4 regions of the Streptomyces sp. NPDC039609 genome follow, and region 1 is predicted to be linked to each of the others. Evidence: riboswitches for the same ligand, from Rfam matches in the RefSeq annotation. Region 1 holds a riboswitch; each other region holds the start of a gene.
What was found. Region 1 has a riboswitch for cobalamin ahead of cobN (cobaltochelatase subunit CobN). Riboswitches for the same ligand answer to the same signal wherever they lie in the genome.
Positions count from the first base shown of each region.

Region 2: another riboswitch for cobalamin. It lies ahead of ACZ561_RS01335 (ABC transporter substrate-binding protein); the one in region 1 lies ahead of cobN (cobaltochelatase subunit CobN).
Region 3: another riboswitch for cobalamin. It lies ahead of ACZ561_RS31390 (ribonucleoside-diphosphate reductase subunit alpha); the one in region 1 lies ahead of cobN (cobaltochelatase subunit CobN).
Region 4: another riboswitch for cobalamin. It lies ahead of ACZ561_RS02345 (energy-coupling factor ABC transporter permease); the one in region 1 lies ahead of cobN (cobaltochelatase subunit CobN).

Region 1 covers NZ_JBVIUJ010000007.1:268,403-271,924, forward strand. The annotation lists gene ACZ561_RS22385 (precorrin-8X methylmutase) at 1-266, opposite strand, end outside; gene ACZ561_RS22390 (cobalamin biosynthesis protein CobG) at 263-1,915, opposite strand; cobalamin riboswitch at 1,979-2,121, shown strand; gene cobN (cobaltochelatase subunit CobN) at 2,157-3,522, shown strand, end outside.
Region 2 covers NZ_JBVIUJ010000001.1:284,897-288,418, reverse strand. The annotation lists gene ACZ561_RS01340 (FecCD family ABC transporter permease) at 1-677, opposite strand, end outside; gene ACZ561_RS01335 (ABC transporter substrate-binding protein) at 674-1,732, opposite strand; cobalamin riboswitch at 1,745-1,941, opposite strand; gene ACZ561_RS01330 (glyceraldehyde-3-phosphate dehydrogenase) at 2,051-3,496, opposite strand.
Region 3 covers NZ_JBVIUJ010000012.1:205,148-208,669, reverse strand. The annotation lists gene mctP (monocarboxylate uptake permease MctP) at 1-1,069, shown strand, start outside; gene ACZ561_RS31395 (GNAT family N-acetyltransferase) at 1,153-1,656, shown strand; cobalamin riboswitch at 1,710-1,834, shown strand; gene ACZ561_RS31390 (ribonucleoside-diphosphate reductase subunit alpha) at 1,963-3,522, shown strand, end outside.
Region 4 covers NZ_JBVIUJ010000001.1:521,711-525,232, forward strand. The annotation lists gene ACZ561_RS02330 (ATP-binding cassette domain-containing protein) at 1-305, opposite strand, end outside; gene cbiQ (cobalt ECF transporter T component CbiQ) at 302-1,051, opposite strand; gene ACZ561_RS02340 (energy-coupling factor ABC transporter substrate-binding protein) at 1,058-1,399, opposite strand; gene ACZ561_RS02345 (energy-coupling factor ABC transporter permease) at 1,399-2,097, opposite strand; cobalamin riboswitch at 2,127-2,322, opposite strand; gene ACZ561_RS02350 (PTS-dependent dihydroxyacetone kinase phosphotransferase subunit DhaM) at 2,397-2,801, opposite strand; gene dhaL (dihydroxyacetone kinase subunit DhaL) at 2,798-3,421, opposite strand; gene dhaK (dihydroxyacetone kinase subunit DhaK) at 3,418-3,522, opposite strand, start outside.

The DNA of each region.
Region 1 (3,522 bases):
ACTCCGCTCGCGACCATCTGCGCGTCGCACAGGATCGGTGCGCCGGCGCGCAGGGCGGCGCGGGCGCGGGAGACGACCTGCGGCGAGTAGGCGAGGTCGCGGACGAGGTCGGTCATGCCGCAGGCGTGGATCATGCGGACCACGACCGTGGCGACGTCGGCGGGCAGATCGGCGAGGTCCGCCTCGGCGCGGATCGTGGCAAAGGACTGGCGGTAGATCTCCGCGCCGTCCTTCTCGTAGGCGAACATCGTGTCGTTCTCGCTCATCTCGTTGTGCGGGCCGTTGCGACTGCTTCGGTCAGGGAGGTACGGGGGGTGGGGCGGCCGTCCACGAGGTAGGTGCCCTCGGCGGTGGCGAGGACGTCGACCCAGCTGCCGGGGGCGCCTTGGGGGTGGCCGCACCGGCGCTCGCACCCCGAGAAGTGGACGGGGAGGCCCGGAGTGCCGGGTACGGCGTCCGCCCGGACGTCGGCGAGGGACTTGGCGCAGCCGGGGCGCCCGGTGCAGGCGCCGACGCCGACCCAGGGGGATTGGGGGTCGGTGATCAGCCCGGCTGCCTCCAGCTCGGGCAGCCGCGTTCGGGAGGCCCCGACGACGACGGCCCCGCGCCAGGGCGTGAGCCGCACCTCGTCGGCGGGCAGCAGCGCCCGCAGCTGGGTGGCCGTCAGCCGTCCGAGCGGCGCGAGCACGTGCAGTGCGTTCCCGCCGAGGGGCCCGGGCGCGGGCGGCGCGCCGTGCGGCAGCGGCGGCGCGGGGACGACGGGCCGGGCGTCGACCCCGGCCCGTGCGAGCGCGGCGGCGAGGTCGAGGAGGCAGGTTCCGGCATCCGGCGCGGCGGCTGTTCCGGCGCTGGGAGTCCCGGTGTCCGGCATGGCTGTCACTCCGGCGGCGTCGACGGCCTCCGTGTCCGGCGCGCCCGCGTTCGGCAGCTCCTTTACACGCCATGCCCCGTTCCCGGCGGCCTGTGCGGCCCGCAGGAACGCGTCGGTCGCGGCGAGCGCCGCGCGCGGGGCGTCGGCGCCCGCGACGCGGAACGCCTGCCCGCCGACGTACAGCAGGGCGTCGGCCGCGCGCGGGGCCGGGCCTTCGCAGCCGCCCGCGAAGGTGTCTGTCTCGCCGGGCGTCGGGCTCTCGCCCGCGGAGGCTCCGGTCCCGCCGGGGGACGGACGACCGGCCGCGGAGGCTCCGGTCCCGCCGGGGGACGGACGACCGGCCGCGGGGGCGTCTGTCTCGCCGGGCGACGGGCTCTCGCCCACCGAGGCTCCGCTCCCGCCGGGCGACGGACTGCCGGTCGCGAAGGTGTCTGTCTCGCCGGGCGACGGACTGCCGCCCACCGAGGCTCCGGTCCCGCCGGGTGACGCGCTCCCACCCGTCCACCGGTCGCCGGCCGCCGACGGCGCTCCTGCGATCAAGGTCACATCTCCGCCCAGCCCCGCCACGTCTCCGCGGCCGTCGTCCAGGACGAAGAGGAAGCGGCCCGAGAGGGCCGCCGTCCAGGGGGTCGCGCAGAGCAGGGTGTCCAGCTCACGGGCCCACAACTGCACGTCCGCGTGGCCGAGTCCGTCCAGTCCCGCGGTCGGGGAGGCGACGATGTTGCGGACGCGTTCGTGGGTGGCCGAGGGCAGCAGGCCCGCCTCCGTCAGCCGCTCCGCCAGATCGACCCCGCAGCCCTCGCCGAGGCCGCGCAGCTCCACGTTCCCCCGGGATGTGACCGTGACCCGGCCGTCGCCCAGCGACTCCGCCGCCGACGCCAGGACCTGGACCTGGCGAGACGTCAACAAGCCTGCGGGCAGGCGCAGTCGGGCCAGGCCGCCGTCGTCGGCGGGGTGCAGGCGCAGCGCGCCGGGGCAGGCATCGCCACGGTCCCGTATGAGAGGTTCGCCCCGGTTGGGCGTTGTGGGCGGGGTGGGCGGCATGGCGGCGAGCATACCCACGTGGATCGGGGCGACCCCTGGGGACGACCCCTGCCCGTCGTGAGCACGATCTACTATGCAGACGGCATGGGGTCCCAGGACCCCGGGGAGGAAGCCCGGTGAGAATCCGGCGCGGTCCCGCCACTGTGAGCCAGGTCGCACCAGCGGCCGGGTGAGTCAGGAACTCCCGCCGTCCATACGACCACCCGGGGCGCGGACAACCCCGAGGAAGGCCTGCGCACGCATGCGAATTCTGTTGCTGTCGCACTCCGACACCGACCTGCTCAGCGCCCGCGCGGCCGGCGGCCCCGTCGAGTACCGGTTCGCCAACCCCTCCCGCCTCGCCCTGGACGACCTGCCCGGGCTCCTCGACGGCTCCGACCTCGTCGTCGTCCGTCTTCTCGGCGGTCTGCGCGCCTGGGAGGAGGGCCTGCAGGCCCTGCGTGCGGCGGAGAAGCCGCTGGTCGTACTCTCCGGCGAACAGGCCCCCGACGCCCAGCTCATGGAGACCTCCACCGTCCCGGTCGGTGTCGCCACCGAGGCCCACGCCTACCTCGCGCACGGCGGCCCGGCCAACCTGGAGCAGCTGGCCCGCTTCCTCTCCGACACCGTGCTGCTCACCGGCCACGGCTTCGACGCCCCGGCCGCCGCGCCGACCTGGGGCCCGCTGGAGCGCACGCCCCGGACGACCGACGGCCCGACGGTCGCCGTGCTCTACTACCGCGCCCACCACATGAGCGGGAACACCGCCTTCATCGGCACCCTCTGCGAGGCCATCGAGGACGCCGGTGCCCAGGCCCTGCCGCTGTACGTCGCGTCCCTGCGCGCCCCCGAGCCGGAGCTGCTCGACCGCCTGCGGGGCGCCGACGCGATCATCACCACCGTCCTCGCGGCCGGCGGCACCAAGCCCGCCGAGGCGCAGGCCGGCGGCGACGAGGAGGCCTGGGACGCGGGCGCGCTCGCCGCCCTCGACGTACCGATCCTCCAGGCGCTCTGCCTCACCGGCTCGCGCTCGGCCTGGGAGGAGAACGACGAGGGTCTCTCCCCGCTGGACGCCGCGAGCCAGGTCGCCGTCCCCGAGTTCGACGGCCGGCTCATCACCGTCCCGTTCTCCTTCAAGGAGATCGACGAGGACGGGCTGCCCGCCTACGTCGCCGACACCGAGCGCGCGGCCCGCGTCGCCGGGATCGCGGTCCGCCACGCCCGTCTGCGCCATATCCCGAACGCCGAGAAGAAGCTTGCGCTCGTCCTCTCCGCGTACCCGACGAAGCACTCCCGGATCGGCAACGCGGTCGGCCTCGACACCCCCGCCTCCGCCGTCGCGCTGCTGCGGCGCCTGCGGGAGGAGGGCTACGACTTCGGTCCGGTCGAGGAGATCCCCGGCCTGGTCTCCGGCGACGGCGACGAGCTGATCTACGCCCTGATCGAGGCCGGCGGCCACGACCAGGACTGGCTCACCGAGGAGCAGCTGGCGAAGAACCCGGTTCGCATCCCGGCGGCCGACTACAAGCGCTGGTACGCGCAGCTCCCGGCCGAGCTGCGCGAGGCGGTCGAGGAGCACTGGGGCCCGGCGCCCGGCGAGATGTTCCTGGACCGGTCCCGTAACCCCG
Region 2 (3,522 bases), on a different contig from region 1:
TGCCCGAACGCGAAGGCGTCGAGGGTACGGGCATGGCCGAGGCAGACGGCCAGGGTGAGCGCGAGAACGGCGAGGCAGAGCCATACGTCGCTCCAGCCGGCGCCGCTGAGCGAGCCGAGCAACCAGAACAGCACCCCGCGGGTCGTCTCGGCGTCTGCGGAGGTGACGACGACGAAGGAGGTGAGGGCGGAGAACAGCTGCATCGACGCGACGCCGGAGAGGACGACCCGGTCGGTCGTGCCGCCGAGCGTGTGGCTGAGCAGAAGCATCGCGGCGAAGGAGCACACGGCGCCCGCGAAGGCTCCGGCGGATATCGAGAGCGCTCCCCCGCCGACGCCTAGAACGACCACGACGACCGCTCCGGTCGAGGCACCGGAGGAGACGCCGAGGACGAAGGGGTCGGCCAGCGGATTGCGCAGCAGGGACTGCATCACGGCGCCGCAGAGGGCGAGGCCGGCGCCGCACACGGCGGCGAGGAGGGTGCGGGGCAGCCGCAGGTTCCAGATGATGCCGTCCCGGATCGGGCCGATCCCGGAAGGGTCGCCGCCGAAGTGGGAGGCGACGACGGACGCCACGTCGCCGACGCCGATGTCCGCCGGTCCGATGGTGATCGCCACGGCCAGGGAGAGGACGAGTGCCGTGCAGCCGGCCGCGATGCGCAGCAGGGCGGCGGTCACTTCGTGAGGCCGTGCGCGCGCAGGGCGGCGGCGACCTGTTCGATGCCCTCGACGGTGCGGATGGTCGGGTTCATGGCCTGTCCGCTGAGGAGCACGTACCGCTTGTGGCGTACCGCGTCCATGTTCTTGGTGACCGGGTCGGACTCCAGGAACTCGATCTTCTTGGCGGCGCTCTCCCCGGACTGTGCCTTGCGGGTGAGGTCGCCGATCACCAGGAGATCGGGGTTCCGGTCGGCGACCGACTCCCAGCCGATCTGGGGCCATTCCTCGGTGGTGTCGTCGAAGACGTTCTTGGTGCCGGTCTCCCGGGTGATGACGCCGGGGGCTCCGCAACATCCCGCCATGTAGGGGGACTTGGCGTCGGAGAACCAGTAGAGGACGCTGACGTCGGCGACATCGAGTCCTGCGGTGGCCTTCGCCACCCGGTCCTTGAGCCGGGCGACGAGCTGTTCGCCGCGCTCCTCGACGCCGAACACCCGTGCCAGGTCGCGGACTTCGCCGTAGACGGTGTCCATGGCGAGCGGCGTGGTGCGCTTGCCGTCGCCTCCACCGCTGTTGTCCTTGCCCACGCAGTCGGACGGGGAGAGGTAGGTGGCGACGCCGAGCTGCTCGAACTGCTCGCGGGTGGCGACGCCGCCCTTGCCGAGGGTGGAGCCGAAGGAGGCGGCGACGAAGTCGGGTTCGGTGTCCAGCACCTTCTCGAAGGAGGGGTTGTTCTCCGCCAGCCTCGGGACGTCGGAGGCGGCCTTCTCCAGCCCCTTCATCACCGGGTCGGTCCAGGTGGCGGTCCCCACCATCCGGTCCTGGAGACCGAGGGACAGCATGATCTCGGTGGTGCCCTGGTTCAGGGAGACGGCCCGGCGCGGCCCGCCGGGCGGGAGCTTCACGGAGCGGCCGCAGTTCTCGAGCGTCCGCGCGGAGGCGGACGGCGCGGACCCCGTCCCGTCGCCGGCGCCGCCGCAGCCGGTGAGGAGCAGGGCCCCGGACGCGAGCAGGGCGAAGGGAAGGGGGGTGCGGGCGAGAGGCACGGTGCATCCTCGGCGTAGAGGGCCCATGCGCGGGGCCCGTTTCGTACGGATCCGCCAGCAGGTCTTCGGACTCGGGGTCATCCGGGCGGGGCGCCTTCCCGGACCGGCTTCCCGGTCCAGTGGCTTCGTGCCCCGCCCGTCGCCCTCACCGCTGCGCGTCAGCTCCGGATTCGCACCGGATTCCCTGACTCGCGTACGTCACGCACGTGAGTTCGACTGGCTACCGCAAGCTACCAGAACGCCGACGGGGCGGCGGTGGGAGGGTGCGCGATCCCTTTCGGGATCTGCCGCACCGCTCCACCGCCGCCCCGTTCACCGGGACCCGGACGGGCCGGACCGCCGAGGTCAGACCACGGGCACCGGGTACGTCGGGTACTCGACGCCGGACACGTGCTGGACGACGCGGATGACCTGGCACGAGTAGCCGAACTCGTTGTCGTACCAGAGGTAGAGGATCGCGTTGTCACCGTCGACCTTGGTGGCACCGGCGTCGACGATCGAGGCGTGACGCGAGCCGACGAAGTCCATGGAGACGGCGTCGGGCGCGGTGGTGAAGTCGATCTGGCGCTTCAGCGGCGAGTGCAGCGAGACGTCACGGAGGTAGTCGAGGACCTCCTCGCGGGTGGTCTCGCGGCCCAGGCGCAGGCTCAGGATCGCGATCGAGACGTCCGGGACGGGGACGCGGATCGAGCTGCCGGTGATCGGCGCCTTGAGGTCCGGCAGCGCCTTGGCGACGGCGGAGGCGGCACCGGTCTCGGTGATGACCATGTTCAGCGGCGCGGAGCGGCCACGACGGTCGGCCTTGTGGTAGTTGTCCAGCAGGTTCTGGTCGTTGGTGAACGAGTGGACGGTCTCCACGTGACCGCGCAGCACGCCGTACTCGTCATCCATCGCCTTGAGCGGCGGGACGATCGCGTTGGTGGTGCAGGAGGCGCAGGAGAGGATGCGCTCGTCCGGCTTCACCGTGTCGTGGTTGACGCCGTGCACGATGTTCGGGACGTCGCCCTTGCCCGGGGCGGTCAGGACGACCTTGTCGATGCCGGGACGCAGGTGCTTCGAGAGCCCTTCGCGGTCGCGCCACTTGCCCGTGTTGTCGATGAGGATGGCGTCCTTGATGCCGTACGCCGTGTAGTCGACCTCGGAGGGGTCGTTGGCGTAGATCACCTTGATCGCGTTGCCGTTGGCGACGATCGTGCTGTTCGCCTCGTCCACGGTGATGGTGCCTTGGAACTGGCCGTGGATGGAGTCGCGGCGCAGCAACGAGGCGCGCTTGACCAGATCCTGGTCACCGCCCCCGCGGACGACGATCGCGCGCAGGCGCAGACCGTTGCCGGAGCCGGCCTTCTCGATGAGCAGGCGGGCGACGAGGCGGCCGATGCGACCGAAGCCGTAGAGGACGACGTCGCGCCCCTCGCGGCACTCGATCTTGTTGGCACCCGTGGCACCGGCGACGGCCTCGGCGGTGAACTGCTCGACCGAGAGACCGCGGTCGTCCGTCTTGTACTCCGCGGCGAGCATGCCGATGTCGATCTGGGAAGGCCCGAGATCCAGCGCGGTGAGCGCCTGCAGGAACGGCAGCGTCTCGGTGACCGACAGCTCCTCACCGTCGATCTGCCGGGCGAACCGGTGGGTCTTCAGGATGCTGACCACCGACTTGTTCACCAGGGAGCGGCTGTGGAGAAGGACGGTGACGTCCCGCTCCCGGTGCAGCTTCCCGATGATCGGGATCATCGACTCCGCGATCTCCTCGCGGATCTTCCAGTTGGTGAACGAGTCGTCATTGACAGTCACAGGTTTATCTTTCGAGCTAGGCGGCG
Region 3 (3,522 bases), on a different contig from region 1:
GTACACCTACTCCTCGGGTCTGCGCGCTCCGGCGCTCATCGCCTTCGTCAAGGACACGCTGATCTACATCGTCATCGCGGTGGCGATCATCTACATCCCGATCAAGCTGGGCGGCTTCGACGAGATCTTCGCCAAGGCCGGCGAGGCGTACGCGACGATCAACCCCGCCACCGAGAAGCCGCGCGGTGCGCTGGTGCCGGGCGAGATGGGCCAGTGGGGCTACGCGACGCTCGCGCTCGGCTCCGCGCTCGCGCTCTTCATGTACCCGCACTCGATCACGGCGACGCTCTCCTCGCGCAGCCGTGACGTGATCCGCCGCAACACCACGATCCTGCCGCTGTACTCGCTGATGCTGGGCCTGCTGGCGCTGCTCGGCTTCATGGCGATCGCCGCCGGCGTGAAGGTGACCAACGGTCAGCTCGCGATCCCGCAGCTGTTCGAGAACATGTTCCCCGACTGGTTCGCCGGCGTGGCCTTCGCCGCCATCGGCATCGGCGCGCTGGTGCCGGCCGCGATCATGTCGATCGCCGCCGCCAACCTCTTCACCCGCAACATCTACAAGGACTTCCTGAAGCCGGACGCCACGCCGGAGCAGGAGACCAAGGTGTCCAAGCTGGTGTCGCTCCTGGTGAAGGTCGGCGCGCTCGCCTTCGTCCTCACCATGGACAAGACGGTGGCGATCAACTTCCAGCTGCTCGGTGGCATCTGGATCCTGCAGACCCTCCCGGCGCTGGTCGGCGGTCTGTTCACCCGCTGGTTCCACCGCTGGGCGCTGCTCGCCGGCTGGGCCGTCGGCATGGTCTACGGCACGGCGGCGGCGTACGGCGTGGCCAGCCCGACCCAGAAGCACTTCGGCGGCTCGTCCGCCGAGATCCCGGGCATCGGCGAGATCGGCTACATCGGCCTCACCGCCTTCGTGATCAACGTGATCGTCACCGTCGTCCTCACCTTCGTCCTGAAGGCCGTCAAAGCCCCCGAGGGCGTCGACGAGACGTCTCCGTCGGACTACACGGCGGACGCGGGCGACTCGGGCGTGAAGCCGCTGCCCAAGGTCGGCGCCGGTCACTGACCGTTCCGGTCCGCGCGAGGGCCCGGGGTCTCCGAGAGGAGACCCCGGGCCCTTCGCCGTGTCCCCGAGGCAGACTTCACCCCATGGACTTCACCATCAGGGCGGTACGGCCCGAGGAGTACGAGGCCCTCGGCGAGGTCACCGCGCGCGCCTTTCTCGACGACGGACACCTCGACTTCGGCGAGGACGACTCCTATCTGCATGTGCTGCGGGACGTGGCCAGGCGGGACGCCGAGGCGGAGGTACTGGTGGCGGTGGACCGCGCCGGGACGGTGCTCGGCGGCGTGACCTTCGCCATGGGCGGCGGGGAGTGGGCCGACATCGCGGGCGAGGGCGAGGCCGAGTTCCGGATGCTCGCCGTGGCGAAGGGCGCGCGGGGCCGGGGTGTCGGCGAGGCGCTCGTACGGTTCTGTGTGGAGCGGGCCAGGGAGACCCCGGGATGCCGGCGACTGGTGCTCTCCACCCAGTCGACCATGGCCTCCGCGCACCGGATCTACGAGCGGATGGGCTTCGTCCGTACCCCAGAACGGGACTGGAAACCGCTCGCCGACATGGATCCCCTGTACACGTACGGCCTGGAGCTCTGAGCCGCCAACGACACAACATGTGGGGGGTGCTTCGAGGAGCGCCCCCCACATGTATGCTCATGCTCGCTGTCCTCGCAGGGGAATCCGGTGCAAATCCGGAACTGTCCCGCAACGGTGTGGTTTCTGTGTGCTTGCACGCCGGCCGAGTCCGAAGACCTGCGGACAGCGCGCCCGGTCCTTCCGTTCCGGGTGCACAGACGTCCGGGCCTCGCGGAGTGGGCCGCGGCGCGGCGCTGCCCTGCGTACGGGCGCGCCGCCGCCCGCCTTCCCCCGCCGGCCCCGAGCCGAGCGAGGGAGAGCCCCCACGTGACCATCGCGCCCGCCGATCCGGCCGCAGCGATCGAGAGCGACGGACCCGGGACCGTACTTCTGCGGACCCTGACCGACCTCACCGCCGATCTCCCCGACACCGACCCCGGCAAGGTCGCCGCCGCCGCGCTGCGTGGCCGCAACGCCGGTTCGGACGAGGCCGAGCTGCGCGAGCTGGCCACGGAGGCGGCCGCCGGTCTGATCGCCGAGGACCCCGCGTACTCCCGGCTCGCCGCCCGGCTCCTGACCATCACCATCGCCGACGAGGCGGCCGGACAGGGCGCGTACTCCTTCTCCGCCTCGGTCGCCGTCGGTCACCACGAGGGCCTGATCGCCGACCGCACCGCCGAGTTCGTCCGGCTGCACGCCGAGCGGCTCGACACGCTCATCGACGCGGACGCCGACGACCGCTTCGGCTACTTCGGTCTGCGCACCCTCTTCTCCCGCTACCTGCTGCGCCACCCGATCACCCGCAAGGTGATCGAGACCCCGCAGCACTTCATGCTGCGCGTCGCCTGCGGCCTGGCCGAGGACGACTCCACCCGCGCGCTGGACGAGGTCGCGGCGCTGTACGGGATGATGAGCCGGCTCGACTACCTGCCCTCCTCCCCCACGCTCTTCAACTCCGGCACCCGCCACCCGCAGATGTCCTCCTGCTATCTGCTGGACTCCCCGCTGGACGAGCTGGACTCGATCTACGACCGCTACCACCAGGTCGCGCGTCTGTCGAAGCACGCCGGCGGCATCGGGCTCTCGTACTCCCGCATCCGCGCCCGCGGTTCGCTGATCCGCGGCACCAACGGGCACTCCAACGGCATCGTGCCGTTCCTGAAGACGCTCGACGCCTCCGTCGCCGCCGTGAACCAGGGCGGCCGGCGCAAGGGCGCGGCCGCGGTCTACCTGGAGACCTGGCACGCGGACATCGAGGAGTTCCTGGAGCTGCGCGACAACACCGGTGAGGACGCCCGGCGTACGCACAACCTGAACCTCGCGCACTGGATCCCGGACGAGTTCATGCGCCGGGTCAACGCGGACGCCGACTGGTCGCTGTTCTCCCCGGCCGACGTGCCCGAGCTGGTCGACCTGTGGGGCGAGGAGTTCGACGCCGCGTACCGGGCCGCCGAGGCGAAGGGCCTGGCCCGCAAGACCATGCCGGCCCGTGACCTGTACGGCCGGATGATGCGGACCCTGGCCCAGACCGGCAACGGCTGGATGACGTTCAAGGACGCCTCGAACCGTACGGCCAACCAGACGGCCGAGCCGGGCCACACGGTCCACTCCTCCAACCTCTGCACGGAGATCCTGGAGGTCACGGACGACGGGGAGACGGCCGTCTGCAACCTGGGCTCGGTCAACCTCGGCGCCTTCGTCCTGAACGGCTCCATCGACTGGGAGCGGCTCGACGCGACCGTCCGTACGGCCGTCACGTTCCTCGACCGGGTCGTGGACATCAACTTCTACCCGACCGAGCAGGCCGGCAACTCCAACGCCCGCTGGCGCCCGGTGGGCCTGGGCGCGATGGGTCTCCAGGACGTCTTCTTCCAGCTGAAGCTGCCG
Region 4 (3,522 bases), on a different contig from region 1:
ACCGAGGCCGCGAAGAGCTGGTCGTCCGGGTCCTGGACCACCAGCTGCACGGTCGTCCGCAGCCGGGTCAGCCCCTTCCGGTCGTACGACACCTCCTCGCCGTCCAGCCGCAGTGCTCCGTTGCTGCTGCGCAGCCCCCCGCTCAGCAGCCGCAGCAGCGTCGTCTTGCCGCCGCCGTTGCGGCCGAGGAGAGCCATCGCCCGGCCCTCCGGCACGGCGAAGTCGATGCCGTCGAGGACGACCGGCCCGTCCTCGTAGGCGAACGTGGCCTTCACCAGTTCCACGACAGGAGGTGCTGGGCTCACGGCAGGGACCTTTCCAGTACGAGAGTGAGCGTGACGAGACCGGCCAGGAGGCCGGCCGTCGACGCGAGGAAGCGGGTCGACACCGCCGCCTGGGGCACCAGGACCCGCAAGGTCCCGTCGTACCCCCGCCCGGCGAGCCCCGTCTGAAGGCGCTGCGCCCGGTCGAAGGCGCGCACGAACGCGGTCGCACCGAGCCCCGCGAGGGAGCGCCACGTCGCCGCCCGCGTGGTGAGCCCGAGCCGCGCCGCCTGCGCCTGCCGGATCTTGGATATGGCGTCCAGGAGCAGGAAGCTGATCCGGTACATCACGAGCGCCACGTCCACCACGGGAGCCGGCACCCCGGCCCGTACGAGACGCGGCAGCACGTCCGAGACGGGCGTGGTGAACGCGAACAGCAGCACGCCCAGGGACGCGGCCGAGGTACGCAACAGCAACTCGCCCGCGTGCACCGGTCCGTCCGGCGCGAGGGCGACGAGCCCCCGTGCACCACCGACCTCGAACAGGAGCGGGATCGCGCCCGTCACACAGAACCCCAGCGGGATCCGGAACGCCCGCCACAGCTGGCGCCCCGGCACCCCGGCAGGACCGAGGAGCACGGTGAGCGTGGCCGCCGCGACGAGCACGGCGCCCGGCCAGGGCGGCAGACAGACCGCGCAGAGCGTCAGACCGAACCCGAGCACCGCTTTCTCGCAGGGGTGACGGCGGCGCCAGCGACTGCTGTGCGCCGCCGCGTCGATCGGCAGCATCGGCGCCTACTCGTCGCCGGACGCCGACCGCAGCGCCTTCGCCTCGGCACGGGCCTCACCCTGCTTGCGGCCCCTGTGCACGCCGAAGTAGTACGCCAGCACGCCGGCGCCGAGCGCCGCCTGGAGCGAGAACAGCGCCGACTCGACCTCGCCGGACGGCGGCTCGTACAGCGGGCTGAACCACGGCTCGTAGTCGGGAGCGATCTCCGTGATCGCCGTCTCCGCCTCGGCGTCGGCCCCGGTGAACGGCTCCTCCTTGTGGTCGCCGAGCCCGAGCACCAGCGGGAACACCGCCAGAGCCGCGACGACGAGCAGCAGCAGGGTGTTGATCTTCGCGTTCCGGCTCATCAGGCGCTCGCCTCCGCGTTCTCGTTCTTCTTCCGGGACGGGAGCAGGACGCCGAGGCGGGTCAGGTCCCCCTTGCTGGACTGCGTGAGCAGCCGCATCACGAGCACCGTGAGCAGCCCCTCGCTGACGGCGAGCGGGAGCTGGGTCACGGCGAAGATCCCCCCGAACTTGGCCAGCGCGCCGAGCACACCGCTGCCCGGGTCCGGGAAGGCCAGCGCGAGCTGCACGCTGGTGACGCAGTAGGTGGAGATGTCGGCGACGAACGCGCCGAAGAACACGCTCACCATCAGCGGCACGTTGGACCGGCGCAGCAGCCAGTACGTACCGAAGCCGGCCCATGGGCCGACGATGGCCATCGAGAAGACGTTGGCACCGAGCGTCGTGAGCCCGCCGTGGGCGAGCAGCAACGCCTGGAAGAGCAGCGTGATCGTGCCCAGGACCGCCATCACGGGCGGCCGGAACAGGATCGCGCCGAGCCCCGTACCGGTGGGGTGCGAGCAACTGCCCGTCACCGACGGAATCTTGAGCGCGGACAGGACGAATGTGAACGCACCGGACGCACCGAGCAGCAGGGTGGACTCGGGGTTGGCCTTGACCTCACGGGTCAGCGCGCGAACACCGTGGACAACGAAGGGAGCGGACGCGACGCCCCAGGCGGCCGCGTGCACAGGGGGCAGATACCCCTCGGCTATATGCATGGTTGGGAGACCCTCTCCAGCACCTCGTGGATGGACAACGCACCTTGGCCGGTCTCCTGGCTGACGGGTCATGCCGCCGCGACTCCGCCTTCCCAAACCGCCGCGGTCTCCCGCGGTGGTCCAGTGGCTTCCCCGGAGGGATGGAGCCGGACTTCCCGATCACAGTGGCGAGGGCCGCACCGGTACCGCACCGGTTTCCCGTACACCAAGGCGCTGTGACAGTAGTGGGTTGACCAGGTACATCACAACACGGAGGCCCTTCCGGACGGTGTGTGACAGATCTCGCGCGCGCCCCCCTCTCACTCCTTTCGATACGTGTAGGCCTCCGAGGCCGCGGCCACCACGGCGTCCAGATCCCCGCCCGCGCTCGCCGTGACGAGGGCGGCGACGGCGCCCTCGACGAACGGGGCGTCCACGAGCCGTGCCCCCTCCGGCAGCTCGTCCTCCTCGGCGAGGAGCGCTTTGACCGTGAGCACGGCGCTGCCGAGATCGACGAGCAGCGCCACACCGGCACCCCGGTCGACCTCCTGCGCCGCCCCGACGATCAGCTGGGAGCTGGTGCCGAGGCCGCCGTCCGGTCTGCCGCCCGCGGGGGCGATCGGCGCGGTCGCTCCGCCGCCCGCGAGACCCTGGGCCAGTGCGACGACGGCGTCGGCCACCTCCGCGCTGTGCGAGACGAGGACGATTCCGACCTGCGCGGTCACTCGGCCGCCGCCTCGGCGAGGGCGGCGATCAGCAGCGCGGACGAGGTGGCCCCGGGGTCCTGGTGCCCGATGGAGCGCTCGCCCAGATAGCTCGCCCTGCCCTTGCGCGCCTGGAGGGGTACGGTCGCGAGGGCGCCCCGCTCGGCCGCGTCCAGGGCGGCCGCGAAGGACTCGCCGAGCCCCTCGGTTGCCGGAACGAGGGCGTCCAGCATCGTCTTGTCACCGACCTGCGCACCGCCGAGCTGGGCGACCGCAGCGACTCCCGCGGTGAGCGCCACCGCCAGCTCCTGTCGCGTCACCGCCGCAGCCTCGCCGAGACTCTTGCCCGTCCGGCGCAGCAGCGTCCCGTACAGCGGCCCGGACGCGCCGCCGACGGTGGAGATCAACTGGCGCCCGGCAGCGGCGAGTACGGCGCCCGGCGTCGTGGGCGGATCCTTCTCCAGCGCATCCGTCACGGCGCCGAACCCCCGCTTCAGATTGGCCCCGTGGTCGGCGTCGCCGATCGCCGAGTCGAGCTCGGTGAGGCGATCGGCCTCGCGTTCGACGGCGGCCGCGGCGATGGTCAGCCAGCGCAGGAAGAACGCGGCGTCGAACTCGTCGACTTCGGACACTCCGCTCACCGGCCCCAGCGCAGGGCGGGCGTCTGCACGGGCGCGTCCCACAGTCGCAGTATCTCTTCGTCGGCCTCGCACAAAGTCACCGAACAGCCGGCCATGTCGAG